DNA from 2 places in the Microbacterium sp. SA156 genome. Region 2 is predicted to be linked to the other one. Evidence: predicted binding sites of a transcription regulator. Region 2 holds the regulator's gene; the other holds the start of a gene.
The links. The regulator LexA, encoded in region 2, represses DNA repair genes until DNA is damaged. The targets are predictions, from matches to a motif close to TCGAACANNTGTTCGA.
Positions count from the first base shown of each region.

Region 1: a site for LexA is predicted at 2,237-2,252, ahead of uvrA (excinuclease ABC subunit UvrA). Genes of this name have one in related genera too.

Region 1 is NZ_JBAKGU010000011.1:37,247-44,680, reverse strand. It holds gene uvrB (excinuclease ABC subunit UvrB) at 1-1,875, shown strand, start outside; gene ACOWU6_RS11510 (hypothetical protein) at 1,922-2,137, opposite strand; gene uvrA (excinuclease ABC subunit UvrA) at 2,282-5,170, shown strand; gene uvrC (excinuclease ABC subunit UvrC) at 5,172-7,124, shown strand; gene rapZ (RNase adapter RapZ) at 7,135-7,434, shown strand, end outside.
Region 2 is NZ_JBAKGU010000014.1:21,947-29,380, forward strand. It holds gene ACOWU6_RS13255 (DUF1844 domain-containing protein) at 25-435, shown strand; gene ACOWU6_RS13260 (SseB family protein) at 460-1,227, opposite strand; gene priA (bifunctional 1-(5-phosphoribosyl)-5-((5-phosphoribosylamino)methylideneamino)imidazole-4-carboxamide isomerase/phosphoribosylanthranilate isomerase PriA) at 1,211-1,957, opposite strand; gene hisH (imidazole glycerol phosphate synthase subunit HisH) at 2,044-2,694, opposite strand; gene hisB (imidazoleglycerol-phosphate dehydratase HisB) at 2,691-3,290, opposite strand; gene ACOWU6_RS13280 (histidinol-phosphate transaminase) at 3,334-4,413, opposite strand; gene ACOWU6_RS13285 (LysM peptidoglycan-binding domain-containing protein) at 4,441-4,794, opposite strand; gene lexA (transcriptional repressor LexA) at 5,046-5,729, shown strand; gene ACOWU6_RS13295 (methylenetetrahydrofolate reductase) at 5,799-6,737, opposite strand; gene ACOWU6_RS13300 (alpha/beta hydrolase family protein) at 6,883-7,434, shown strand, end outside.

The DNA.
Region 1 (7,434 bases), on a different contig from region 2:
CACAACAAGACCCTCGCGGCGCAGCTCGCGAACGAGTTCCGCGATCTCCTGCCGAACAACGCGGTCGAGTACTTCGTGTCGTACTACGACTACTACCAGCCAGAGGCGTACGTCCCGCAGACCGACACCTTCATCGAGAAGGACTCGTCGATCAACGCGGAGGTCGAGCGGCTGCGGCACTCCACGACGAACACGCTGCTGAGCCGCCGCGATGCCGTCGTCGTGAGCACGGTGTCCTGCATCTACGGCCTCGGCTCGCCCGAGGAGTACCTCCGCGCGCTCGTCGCGCTCCAGGTGGGGGAGCGCTACGACCGCGACGCGATCATCCGCCAGTTCGTGGCGATGCAGTACAACCGCAACGACGTCGACTTCTCGCGCGGCAACTTCCGCGTCCGCGGCGACACGATCGAGATCATCCCCGTGTACGAGGAGTTCGCCATCCGGATCGAGCTGTTCGGCGACGAGATCGAGGCGCTCTACAAGCTGCACCCGCTCACGGGCGATGTCATCGAGCGCATGGACGCGGTCGCGATCTTCCCCGCGACGCACTACGCGGCCGGCACCGACACCGTGCAGCGGGCGATCAAGACCATCGAGGAGGAGCTCGCCGAGCGCCTGCAGGAGTTCGAGAAGCAGGGCAAGCTGCTCGAGGCGCAGCGGCTGAAGATGCGCACGACCTTCGACCTCGAGATGCTGCAGCAGCTCGGCTTCTGCTCCGGGATCGAGAACTACTCGCGCCATCTCGACCAGCGCGCGCCGGGCGAGCCGCCGCACACCCTGCTCGACTTCTTCCCCGACGACTTCCTCCTCGTCATCGACGAGTCGCACGTCACGGTGCCGCAGATCGGCGCGATGTACGAGGGAGACGCATCCCGCAAGCGCACGCTCGTCGAGCACGGCTTCCGCCTGCCGAGCGCGATGGACAACCGGCCGCTGCGGTGGGACGAGTTCAAGGAGCGCATCGGGCAGACGGTCTACCTGTCGGCGACCCCCGGCAAGTACGAGATGGGCGTGGCCGACACGGTCGTGGAGCAGATCATCCGCCCGACGGGCCTCGTCGACCCGCGGATCGTCGTCAAGCCGTCCAAGGGGCAGATCGACGACCTCCTCGAGCAGATCCGCCAGCGCGTCGACCGCGACGAGCGCGTGCTCGTCACGACGCTCACGAAGAAGATGGCGGAGGAGCTCACCGACTTCCTCGGCGAGCACGGCGTCCGCGTCCGGTACCTCCACTCCGACGTCGACACGCTGCGGCGCGTCGAGCTGCTCACCGAGCTGCGTCAGGGCGTGTACGACGTGCTCGTCGGCATCAACCTGCTGCGCGAGGGGCTCGACCTCCCCGAGGTCTCGCTGGTCGCCATCCTCGACGCCGACAAGGAGGGCTTCCTGCGCTCGGGCACCTCGCTCATCCAGACGATCGGGCGCGCCGCGCGCAACGTGTCCGGCGAGGTGCACATGTACGCCGACAGCATCACCGACTCGATGCGCAAGGCGATCGACGAGACCGAGCGGCGGCGCGAGATCCAGATCGCCTACAACCGCGAGCACGGGATCGACCCGCAGCCCCTGCGCAAGAGGATCGCCGACATCACCGACTCCCTCGCGCGCGAGGAGGCCGACACCGCGAGCCTGCTCTCGAAGCGGGACTCCGCGCGCACCAAGACCGGCAAGGGGCGCGCGCCCACGCCCGTGCGCAAGCGCGAGGGCATCGCCGCGGAGGGGGCCATGCAGCTCGAGGAGGCGATCGCCGACCTCACGCAGCAGATGCTCGTCGCCGCCGAGGAGCTCAAGTTCGAGCTCGCCGCGCGGCTGCGCGACGAGGTCCAGGACCTCAAGAAGGAGCTCAGGCAGATGGAGAAGGCCGGGCACGCGTGAGCGCGCGGTCCGCGTCGGGCGGGGCCCGGCGCGGACGCGGCTGCACTCAGTCCTCCGGGCAGTAGAGCACGCCGTCGCGCTCGACGTGCTCGACGCGCGTTCGACCGCAGTGCGTGCACGGCGCGCCGGGTCCGTCGCCGAGCTGCGCGGGTCCGGCGATGCGGATGAGCACGTCGTTGGCCCACTCGTAGATGCCGCCCGCGTCGCGGATGCGCTCCCGGAGATGCGGGTGGTGGTGCGTTCCGCTCTCCATGATGATCATCTCCTCTCCCTCCAGTGTGCGCCTCCCCGGGCGCGGAGGACAGGGGATGCGCGGCACCGCTCGCCACGCGCGGATCTTCGAATCCGCTGAGCGAACACGTCGAACAAACGTCCAGATGTCCGTGGGGGTCCGTAGGATTGGATCGTGCCCATCATCCCCGTCGCCTCGCCCGGAAAGATCAGTGTCCGCGGTGCCCGCGTGCACAATCTCAAGAACGTCGACCTCGACATCCCGCGCGACGCGCTCGTCGTGTTCACCGGCCTGTCGGGCTCGGGGAAGTCGAGCCTCGCGTTCGACACGATCTTCGCGGAGGGGCAGCGGCGCTACGTCGAGTCGCTGAGCGCGTACGCGCGCCAGTTCCTCGGCCAGGTCGACCGCCCCGACGTCGACCTCATCGAGGGCCTGAGCCCCGCGGTGTCGATCGACCAGAAGTCGACGAACCGGAACCCGCGCTCGACCGTCGGCACGATCACCGAGATCTACGACTACCTGCGCCTCCTGTGGGCGCGCATCGGCGTGCCGCACTGCCCGCAGTGCGGCGAGCGGATCCAGCGCCAGACCGTGCAGCAGATCGCCGACCAGCTGATGACCCTCGAGGAGGGCACGCGCTACCAGATCGTCGCGCCCGTCGTCACGCAGAAGAAGGGCGAGTTCGTCGACCTCTTCAAGGAGCTCGCGGCCAAGGGCTACTCGCGCGCGGTCGTCGACGGCGAGCTCGTGCAGCTGGCTGAGCCGCCCGTGCTCAAGAAGTCGTACAAGCACGACATCGCGGTCGTCGTCGACCGTCTCGTCGCTCGCGCCGACATCCTCGGCCGCGTGACCGACTCCGTCGAGACCGCGCTCGGCCTCGCGGGCGGCGTCCTCCAGGTCAACTTCGTCGACGAGGAGGGCGACGACGCGTGGCAGTCGTTCTCCGAGAAGCTCGCCTGCCCCAACGGGCACGCGCTGCAGCTCACCGAGATCGAGCCGCGCACGTTCTCGTTCAACGCCCCGTTCGGCGCCTGCCCCGCGTGCTCGGGTCTCGGCACCCGGATGTCCGTCGACGTCGAGCTCATGCTCGGCGATGAGGAGCTCTCGATCCGCGAGGGCGTCATCGTGCCGTGGACGACGCAGGGCAAGGGCCTCTTCCAGTACTACGAGCGTCTCCTCGAGGGCCTCGCCGACGAGATGAGCTTCTCGCTCGACACCCCGTGGCGGGCGCTCCCGCAGATCGTGAAGGACGCGGTCCTGCACGGGCAGGACTACAAGGTCAACGTGCGGTTCAAGAACCGCTGGGGCCGCGAGGTCCGGTACGCGAGCGGCTTCGAGGGCGTCGTGCCCTACATCGAGCGCCAGTACGCGCAGGCCGAGACCGACACCACGCGCGCGCGGTGGGCGGAGTATCTGCGCGAGGTCCCCTGCCCCGTGTGCGACGGCGCGCGCCTCAAGCCCGAGGTGCTCGCGGTCAAGGTGGGCGGCCGGTCGATCGCCGAGACGGCTGACCTCAGCCTCGAGGACACGCTCGCGATGATGAACCAGGTCACGCTGACCGACCGCGAGAAGCAGATCGCCGCGCAGATCCTGCGCGAGATCCGCGTCCGCCTCGAGTTCCTCATCCAGGTCGGCCTCAACTACCTCACGCTGAGCCGCGCCGCCGGGTCGCTCTCGGGCGGGGAGGCGCAGCGCATCCGGCTCGCGACGCAGATCGGGACGGGCCTGACGGGCGTGCTCTACGTGCTCGACGAGCCGTCGATCGGCCTCCACCAGCGCGACAACCGGCGACTCATCGAGACGCTCGTCACGCTGCGCGACCTCGGCAACACGCTCGTCGTCGTCGAGCACGACGAGGAGACGATCGAGGCGTCCGACTGGGTCGTCGACATCGGCCCGCGCGCGGGCATCGGCGGGGGAGAGGTCATCCACTCCGGTCCGTTCGAGGCGCTCGTCGAGGACGAGCGGTCGCTCACGGGCGACTACCTCGCCGGCCGGCGGATGATCGAGATCCCGCGCAAGCGCCGCCGGATCGACCGCAAGCGCATGCTCTCGGTCGTCGGAGCCCGTGCGAATAACCTCAAGAATGTGACCGCCGAGTTCCCGCTGGGCGTGCTCACGGCGGTCACCGGCGTGAGCGGGTCGGGCAAGTCGACCCTCGTGAACGACATCCTCTACGAGGTGCTCGCCCAGCGCCTCAACGGCGCCCGCACCGTGCCCGGCAAGCACACGCGCGTCACGGGCCTCGAGCACCTCGACAAGGTCGTGCACGTCGACCAGGCGCCGATCGGGCGCACGCCGCGGTCGAACCCCGCGACCTACACAGGCGTCTTCGATCGCATCCGCAACCTGTTCGCGGAGACGCCGGAGGCCAAGGTGCGCGGCTACAAGGCCGGCCGCTTCAGCTTCAACGTCAAGGGCGGGCGGTGCGAGGCGTGCTCGGGCGACGGCACGCTCAAGATCGAGATGAACTTCCTCCCCGACGTCTACGTCGACTGCGAGGTGTGCCACGGCAAGCGCTACAACCGCGACACCCTGCAGGTGCACTACAAGGGCAAGAACATCGCCGAGGTCCTCGAGATGTCGATCGCCGAGGCCGAGGAGTTCTTCGAGCCGATCCAGGCCATCCACCGGTACATGAAGACGCTCGTCGACGTGGGGCTGGGCTACGTCCGGCTCGGGCAGGCGGCGACGACCCTCTCCGGCGGCGAGGCGCAGCGCGTCAAGCTCGCAACCGAGCTGCAGAAGCGCAGCAACGGGCGCTCGATCTACGTGCTCGACGAGCCGACGACGGGTCTGCACTTCGAGGACGTCCGCAAGCTCCTCGAGGTGCTGAACGGGCTCGTCGACAAGGGCAACAGCGTCATCGTGATCGAGCACAACCTCGACGTCATCAAGTCGGCCGACTGGATCGTCGACCTCGGCCCCGAGGGCGGCTCGGGCGGCGGAACGATCGTCGCGACGGGCACGCCCGAGCAGGTCGCGAAGACCGACGGCAGCCACACGGGCGCGTTCCTCGCCGAGGTGCTCGGGATGGCCGAACGGCAGCGCAAGGCCGGCTGACATGGCCGACCAGCTCCCGTACAAGCCGAAGCCGGGGGAGATCCCCGTGAACCCCGGCGTGTACCGCTTCCGCGACGCGCACGGGCGGGTGCTCTACGTCGGGAAGGCGAAGAACCTCCGGCAGCGGCTGTCGAACTACTTCGCGCCGCTGCACACGCTCCACGAGCGCACGCGGCGGATGGTCACGACCGCGTCGTCTGTGGAGTGGACCGTCGTGCCGACCGACGTCGACTCGCTGCAGCTCGAGTACCAGTGGATCAAGGAGTTCGACCCGCCGTACAACGTCCGCTACAAGGACGACAAGTCGTACCCGTTCCTCGCGATCACGCTGGGCGACGAGGCGCCGCGCGTGATGGTGACGCGCAACCGGCGCATCCCCGGCGCGAAGTACTTCGGGCCGTACCCGAAGATCTGGGCCGTGCGCGACACGATCGACCTGATGATCAAGGTGTTCCCGATCCGCACGTGCAGCGACGCGTCCTACAAGCGCGCGATGCAGACGGGGCGGCCGTGCTTCCCCGGGCAGATCGGCAAGTGCGGCGGCCCCTGCTCGCAGCGCGTGACGATCGAGGAGCACCGCGCGATCGTCGACGACTTCATCGCGTTCATGAACGGCGGCGACGAGCGCTTCACGCGCGAGCTGACCGCGCGGATGAAGGCGGCGGCGGCCGCGATGGACTACGAGCAGGCGGCGGTGTACCGCGACAAGCTCGCCTCGATCGACGCCGTCCTCAACAAGAGCGCGCTCGTGCTGCCCGAGGACACCGAGGCGGACCTGTTCGGCGTCGCGGAGGACGAGCTCTCCGCGGCCGTCCACCACTTCGTGATCCGCGGCGGCCGCGTGCGCGGCGTCCACTCGACGACGATCGACAAGGAGCTCGACATCTCGGGCCCCGACCTCGTCGACCAGATCCTCCAGCGCGTGTACGGCGATGCGGCGCCCGCCGACATCCCGCGTCGCGTGCTCGTGCCCGTCCTCCCGCCCGATGCGGCGGAGATCGAGGAGTGGCTCTCCGGCAAGCGCGGCCGCCGCGTGGAGGTGCTCGTGGCGCAGCGCGGCCAGCGCGCCGAGCTGCTGCGCAATGCGACCCTCAACGCCACGCAGGCGCTCATGCGGCACAAGACGCGGCGCACGAGCGACTACGCCGCCCGCTCGCAGGCGCTCAGCGATCTGCAGGAGGCGCTCGGGATGGACGAGGCGCCGCTGCGCATCGAGTGCTACGACATCTCGCACCTGCAGGGCACGAACGTCGTGGCGTCGATGGTCGTGTTCGAGGACGGGCTGCCGCGCAAGGACCAGTACCGGTCGTTCTCGATCGCCGAGACCACCGACGACACCGACTCGATGCACCAGGTGCTCATGCGCCGGCTCGCGTACCTCGACCGCCCCGAGGAGGTCGAGCCCGACGCCGCGGAGCTCGCGACGAGCGGCGAGGACGGCGTCGTCACGGCCCCCGCGAAGCGGCGGCGATTCGCGTACCCGCCGCAGCTCCTCATCGTCGACGGCGGGCAGCCGCAGGTCGCGGCCGCCGCCCGCGCGCTCGCGGACTCGGGCCACGAGGAGATCGCGCTGTGCGGGATCGCGAAGCGCCTCGAGGAGCTCTGGCTGCCGGGGGAGGACTACCCCGTGATCCTCCCGCGCACGTCGGAGGCGCTCTATCTCGTCCAGCGTCTGCGCGACGAGGCGCACCGGTTCGCGATCACGCACCAGCGCAAGCGGCGGCGTCGCGACATCCGCACGGTGCTGAGCGAGGTGCCGGGGCTCGGCGACGCGCGCATCCGCTCCCTGCTCCGGCACTTCGGCTCGGTGGCCGCCCTCCGCGAGGGGACGATCGAGCAGATCGAGGAGCTCCCGGGGATCGGCCCGAAGCTCGCGACGACGATCTACGAGCACCTGCACCGCGAGGATGCGCGCGAGGCCGCCGTCGACGCGGCAGGAGCGGATGATCGCTAGGCTGGCGTCGATGACGGAGACAGCGGGCGAGGTCCTGATCGTGACCGGGATGAGCGGCGCGGGCCGCTCGACGGTCGCGAACGCCCTCGAGGACCTCGACTGGTACGTCGTCGACAACCTGCCCCCGCAGATGCTGCGCCCGCTGCTCGACCTCTCCGGGCGCCTCGGCGACCAGCTGCCGCGGATCGCGGCGGTCGTCGACGTGCGCGGCCGCGACCTCTTCGCCGAGCTGCCGGCGGCCACCCAGGCGCTGCGTGAGCGCAACAACCTCCGGATGCTCTTCCTCGACGCGTCGGACGACGTGCTCGTG
Region 2 (7,434 bases):
CAGAAGTCTAACAGAGAGCGGACCATGAGCGCCATTCCCGCGGACAACTCCCCCTTCGACCCCGAGCGCCACGCGCGATGGGAGGAGCAGGAGCAGGCGTCGGCGGCGACAGACGCGGTCCGCGACATCGCCGACGTCGCGGCCGTCGAGGTCATCGCGTCCGGCTGCGTGCACCTCATGAGCGCCGCCGCCGTCAAGCTCGGTCTCGCCGACGCGCCGGACGCCGACGACCTCGTCGATCTCGACGAGGCGCGCAAGCTCATCAACGCCCTCGCGGGCCTCGTCACGGCGGCGGCGCCCGAGATCAGCGACATGCACGCGCGGCCGATCCGGGATGGCCTGCGCTCGCTTCAGCTGCGCTTCCGCGAGCTGTCGACGATCCCCGACGCCCCCGGCAAGGGGCCGGGCGAGAAGTGGACGGGGCCGGTCGTCTGACGCCCGACGCGGCGGCCCCACGTCTCAGGCGGCGTCGAGTTTGACCTGGAGCGAGTCGACGAGCACGGCGATCCGGTCGTCGGCGGCCCAGCGACGCGCGAGACGCTGGAGGACGGCGTCGAGCTCGGACCGGTCGAGGCCCGCGATGAGCTTCAGGCGCACGATGAGCTCCGGGCCGGCGAGCCGTGCGCCCGGATCCCCTGCCTCCACGCCGACATCGACGACGGCGAGCTCCCCCACCACGCTGTCCTGCAGCCCGAGGAAGACGTCGGGATTGGCCGGGGCGGGCTCCCACCCCTGATCCTGCGCGATCGCCCACACCGCAGGGCGGCGCACGACGAACTCGGTCGGGCTCGTCGGGTCGAGCACGATGAGGTCGGTGTCCTCGCCCGCCGCCGAGAGCGCAGCGCGCGTGCCCGCAACCGGGATCGGCCGCGCCTTCGGGTCCCACGCGGACATGGTGTCGACGCAGGAGAAGAGCGGAAGCACCTTGCGCCCGTCTGGCGCGGCCACGGTCACGATCGAGAGCTCCTGGGTCTTGTCGACCGTGAGGCCGTTCGGCCCGACGCCCTCGTCGCCCTTCTCCGCGACGAGCGGCACGAGCACGCGCGCCGTCCGCAGGGCGTCGACGACCGCGCGCTGCGAGCCGGACCCGGCACGGAACGACGTCAGCGCCTCCCACAGGGCGGGATCGGCTGAGCCGTCGTCGCCTGCCGCCGGGTTCGGCTGGAACCGGCGACCCTCCCAGGGGACGCCGGCGGAGTCGGCGGAGTTGTCAGTACCCCGCGACATCCAGTGCCTCGGCGAGCGTGAACGCACCGGCGTAGAGCGCCTTGCCCACGATCGCCCCTTCGACGCCGAGCGGCACGAGCTCACGCAGCGCGACGATGTCGTCGAGGCTCGACACGCCACCCGAGGCGACGATCGGCTTGGGCGTGCGCTGCGCCATCTCGCGGAGCAGCTCGATGTTGGGGCCGCGCAGCGTGCCGTCCTTGGTGACGTCCGTGACGACGTAGCGGCTGCAGCCGGCCTCCTCGAGGCGGTCGAGCACCTCCCAGAGGTCGCCGCCGTCCTGGGTCCAGCCGCGCGCGGCCAGCGTCGTCCCGCGCACGTCGAGGCCGACCGCGATCGCCTCGCCGTAGCGGCTGATCACGGAGGCCGTCCACTCGGGGTTCTCGAGGGCCGCCGTGCCGAGGTTGATGCGCTGGGCGCCGCTCTCGAGCGCAGCCTCGAGCGAGGCGTCGTCCCGGATGCCGCCGGACAGCTCGACGTTGACGCCGCGCATGTGCTTGATCACCTTGCGCAGGATGCCGGCGTTGCTGCCGCGGCCGAACGCGGCGTCGAGGTCGACGAGGTGGATCCAGTCCGCCCCCTGGCTCTTCCAGTTCTCCGCGGCCTCGATGGGGTCGCCGTAGCTCGTCTCCGAACCGGCCTCGCCCTGCGTCAGGCGGACGGCCTTGCCGTCCGCGACGTCGACGGCGGGGAGGAGGGTGAGAGCGGGAGTGGATGCGAAATCGTTCATGTCACCTCGTGCTCGCAGGCATCTCCTGCCGACGCACGAGTCAAGAGACTAGACCCGTGCCGCCCCCGACTCCAAGTCGACGCGGCTCAGCCTGCGCGGCGCAGCCCGTCGACCCAGTTGCGGAGCAGGCGGATGCCCGCCTCGCCCGACTTCTCGGGGTGGAACTGCGTCGCGCTGAGCGGTCCGTTCTCGACCGCGGCGAGGAACCGGCCGCCATGCGTCGCCCACGTCAGGACGGGCTGCGGGAACGGCGGATCGACCTCGAGCTCCCACTGCTGCGCGGCGTAGGAGTGCACGAAGTAGAACCGCTCGGACTCGAGCCCCTGGAAGAGGCGCGAGCGCTCCCCCGCCTCGACGGTGTTCCAGCCCATGTGCGGCACGACCGGGGCGTCGAGCTCGGTCACGGTCCCCGGCCACTCCGCGAGGCCCTCCGTCTCGACCCCGCGCTCGATGCCGCGGGCGAAGAGCACCTGCATGCCGACGCAGATCCCGAGGACGGGGCGCCCTCCCGCGAGGCGGCGCTCGATGAGCTCGCCGCCACGGATCGCGTTCAGCTGCTCCATGACCGCCTGGAACGCGCCGACGCCGGGCACGAGCAGCCCGTCGGCCGCGAGCACCGCCTCGCGGTCGCGCGTCAGCTCGACGTCGGCGCCTGCGGCCTCGAGCGCCTTGACGGCGGAGTGCACGTTGCCCGACCCGTAGTCGAGCACCGCGACGGTCGGTCGCTCGTCGCTCACAGTGCGCCCTTGGTCGAGGGAATGCCCTCGACGAGCGGATCGAGGGCCTTGGCCTGACGGAACGCGCGCGCGAAGGCCTTGTACTCCGCTTCGGCGATGTGGTGCGGGTCGCGGCCGTTCAGCACGCGGACGTGCACGGTCAGGCCCGCGTTGAACGCGAGGGCCTCGAACGTGTGGCGCACGAGCGAGCCCGTGAAGTGGCCGCCGATGAGGTGCTGCTCGAAGCCCGCCGGCTCCCCCGTGTGCACGAGGTAGGGACGCCCCGAGATGTCGACGACGGCCTGTGCCAGCGCCTCGTCGAGCGGGACGAGGGCGTCGCCGTAGCGCGAGATCCCGGCCTTGTCGCCCAGCGCCTCGCGGATGGCCTGCCCGAGCACGATCGCCGTGTCCTCGACCGTGTGGTGCGCGTCGATGTGGGTGTCGCCGGTCGCCTTCACGGTGAGATCGGTGAGCGAGTGCTTCGCGAACGCCGTGAGCATGTGGTCGAAGAACGGCACGCTCGTGTCGATGCTGCTCCTGCCCGTTCCGTCGAGGTCGAGCTCGAGCTCGATGCTCGACTCGCTCGTGGAACGGGTGCGGCGCGCGGTACGGGTCATGCTCCGATTCTACCGGCGCGACCCGACCGGGCTCCTCGCGCGCTCAGCGGCCGATCTCGGCGAGCGCGTCGAGGAAGGCGCTCGTCTCGTCCTCGGTCCCCGCGGTCACCCGGAGGTGTCCGGGGATGCCGATGTCGCGGATGAGCACGCCGCGGTCGTAGAGCGCCTGCCAGGTCGCGTGCGGATCCTCCACGCCGCCGAACAGGACGAAGTTCGACCACGTCGGGTACACGGTGTAGCCGAGCGCCTCGAGCGTGGCCGAGATCCGGTCGCGCTGCTCGACGATCTCGTCGACCATCGCGAGCATCGTGTCGGCGTGACGCAGGGCCGCGGAAGCCGCCGCCTGCGTGAGCGCGCTGAGGTGGTACGGGAGGCGGACGAGGCGGAGGGCGTCGACGACCGCGGGGTCCGCGGCGAGGTAGCCGACGCGCGCGCCCGCGAACGCGAACGCCTTGCTCATGGTGCGCGAGACGACGAGCCGGGGCCGCCCGGGCAGCAGCTGGAGCGCCGAGGGCACGTCGCGCGGCGCGAACTCGCGGTACGCCTCGTCGACGATGACGATGCCGTCGGTCGCGTCGTAGACGGCTTCCACGACGTCGTTCTCGAGCGGCGTCCCCGTCGGGTTGTTCGGTGCGCACAGGAACACGACGTCGGGCCGGGCCTCCGCGACCTGCGCGGCCGCGCTCTCGGGCGTGAGGGAGAAGTTCGCCCCCCGCTCTCCCGACACGAACGTCGCGCCGACGCCGCGCGTCAGCAGCGTGTACATCGAGTAGGTGGGGGCGAAGCCGAACGCCGTCCGCCCCGGTCCGGCGAACGCCTGGAGGAGGTGCTGCAGCACCTCGTTCGAGCCGTTCGCGGCCCAGATCTGCTCGGGCTCGAGCCCGTGCCCGAGGTACTCCGCGAACCCTTCGCGGAGCGCCGTGAACTCGCGATCCGGGTAGCGGTTCACATCCCGCAGCGCGAGGGCGACCGAGTCCGCGATGTCGTCGGCGACCTCGTCGGGGATCGGGTGCGTGTTCTCGTTGACGTTCAGCGCGACGGGCAGCGGCGCCTGCGGAGCGCCGTAGGGCTGCTGTCCGCGGAGGTCGTCGCGCAGGGGGAGGTCATCGAGAGAGACGGTCACCCGTCCATGCTAGAGCGCGCGACGGACTCACTCGCCCGTCGAGTAGGCGGCGGGGATGGCGATCTCCTGCCCCGCGGCGATGTCGCTCCCCGGGAGCTGGTTGAGGTGCAGGATCTCGTCGACGACGTCGCGCGGGTCCGCCTCGGGGGCGACCGCCTGCGCGATGTCCCACAGGGTGTCGCCCGCCATGACCGTGACGGTGTCGAAGGTGCCGGCAGGCGCACTGTCCTCGCGCGAGGCGAGGGCCGCGCCGCCGCTGAGCACCCCGAATCCGATCGCCGCGACGAGCGGAGCCGCGGCGAGCGCGGCGAGGACCCGGCGGCCGCGCACCGTGAGGCGGAGGCGGGTCGAGCGTGCCGGAGCGGAGCTGTTCGTGCGCATGGCGGTTCCTTCCTGTAGATCACTTCGAGTCCGTCTGCTCGGCCGGGAGAGACGGACCCGAAGTGATGTTCCGAACCTATCTTCGATGTGGTCGCGGTGTCAAGAACTCTCTTCGAACGGGTTTCGCGACTTCTGCGAGACACGCTCGAACAAATCTCCCGGAATCCCGTCGAGATCCGCTAGCGTCGTCCTGACGGGACCACCACATCACGCACCTCCGACATTCGAGCGGGGCAGCGAAGGAGCACGACATGACGGATGCGGGCACGCGCGAGGAGAAGCCGCGCACGCGGCGGCGCAAGAACCTGAGCGACAAGCAGCTGGCCATCCTCGAGGTCATCCAGCGCTCCATCCAGCACAACGGCTACCCGCCGAGCATGCGCGAGATCGGCGACGCGGTCGGACTGAAGTCGCTCTCGAGCGTGACGCATCAGCTCGGGCAGCTCGAGCTGAGCGGCTACCTGCGTCGCGACCCCGGGAAGACCCGCGCGATGGAGGTGCTCATCGATCTCCCGGGCTCGGCGGCGGAGAACCCGGCCGACTCGGGCCCCGCGGTCGGCGACGCCGCTCTCGTGCCGCTGGTCGGCCGCATCGCCGCCGGCGTCCCGATCACGGCCGAGCAGCAGGTCGAGGAGATCTTCCCCCTCCCCCGACAGCTCGTCGGCAAGGGCGAGCTCTTCATGCTCAAGGTCAGCGGCGAGTCGATGATCGACGCGGCGATCTGCGACGGCGACTGGGTCGTCATCCGGTCGCAGGGCACGGCGGAGAACGGCGACATCGTCGCGGCCATGGTCGACGGCGAGGCGACCGTCAAGACGTTCCGTCAGCGCGACGGCCACACCTGGCTCCTCCCGCGCAACTCGGCGTTCGAGCCGATCCTCGCCGACGACGCTGTGGTCCTCGGCAAGGTCGTCGCTATCCTGCGCGCGGTCTGACGGCGCACACGAGGAGGGCGGGAGCCGGTCGGCTCCCGCCCTCCTCGTGTGCCGGGAGCGAACCGGCGGTCAGGAAGCCGCGGTCTCGCGCAGCGCGACCCCGGCTTCGCGCAGCACCGCGAGCACGGTCTCGTGCTCGTTGAAGGCGTAGAGGTGGATGCCCGGGGCCCCGCCGGCGAGCACCGCGCGCGCGAGGTCCGCCGCGTAGGCGATGCCGATCTCCCTGCGGCCCTCGGGGGTCGGCTCGACCTCGAGCGCGATCGACAGCTCCGACGGCAGGGGCTCGCCCGTGAGCTCGAGCATGCGCGCGAGCTTGGCGGGAGAGGTCACGGGCATGATGCCGGGGAGGATCGGGATGGTCACGCCCGCGGCCCGGGCGCGATCGACGAAGCGCAGGTAGTCGTCGGCATGGAAGAAGAGCTGGGTGATCGCGGCCTCGGCGCCGGCCGCCTGCTTCGCGAGGAGCGCATCGAGGTGCTCGAGCGGATGGCGCGAGCGCGGATGCCCGTTGGGGAAGGCCGCGACGAGCGTGCGCGCACGCGGGGCGCGGTCCACCCGCACCGCCTCGGGAACGCCCGGGATCGTCGTCTCGCCGTAGGGAGCGCGCTCGGCCTGCACGCGGTGGATGAGCTGGACCAGCTCGGCCGAGGTCCGCAGGTCGCCCAGGAACGCGTCGTCCTCGTCCTTCCCGGCGGGCGGGTCGCCGCGGATGGCGAGGAAGCTGAGGATGCCCGCGTCGAGGAACTCGCGGATGAGGGCGCTCGCCGTCGCGTAGTCGTTGCCGACGCACGTGAGGTGAGCGAGCGGCTCGACGTCCGTGTTCTCGCGGATCCACCGCAGCACGCGCAGCGACGCACCGCCCGTGGAGCCGCCCGCGCCGTACGTGACGGAGAGGAAGTCCGGGCCTGCTGCGGCCAGGCGGCGGATGGTCTCCTCGAGAGCCGCGGTGCGCGCGGGCGTGCGCGGCGGGTACAGCTCGAACGAGAACGGCGTGGCCGACGTCGCCATGTCCTTCCTCCGTGCTCTCCGGTCGCCGCGGCGATCCCCTGCCGCCGCATCCGGCCTCTCCTCTCCCGACCGTAGTCGCCCGCGCGCGGGCGCGGGAGCATCTGTGACGCTCCGTGTCGGAACGTCGCCGGTTACCGTGGAGGACATGACGCAGACGCTCCCGTTCGGCTCGTGGCCGTCGCCCATCGCGGCGTCCGACATCGCGGGGAACTCCCCGCGCCTCGGCGACGCGCGGTTCGTAGGCGGCGACGTCTGGTGGGCCGAGGGCGTCGCGGCCGAGCGGGGGCGCACAGCGGTGCTGCGGGCGAGCGACGGCGCGAGCGTTCTTCCCGCGCCCTGGAGCGCGCGGTCTCGCGTCCACGAGTACGGAGGCGGCGCGTGGACCGCGGCCGACGACGGCGCACTCCTCTTCGTCGAGCAGTCGGATCAGCGCGTGTACCTGCGCACGGCCGATGCGGAGCCCATCCCGCTCACGCCCGCGGGCACCGGCATGGCGTTCGGCGACCTCGTCCTCGCGGAGGGCCGACTGTGGGCGGTCCGCGAGACGCAGGGCGCCACGGGGGCTCCCCGTCGCGACATCGTCGCCATCCCGCTCGACGGCAGCGCGGCGGAGGACGCGTCCGCGATCGTGAGCGTCGTCGCAGGGAGCGACTTCGTCGCCTACCCCGCACCGCGCGCTGGCCGGCTCGCGTGGATC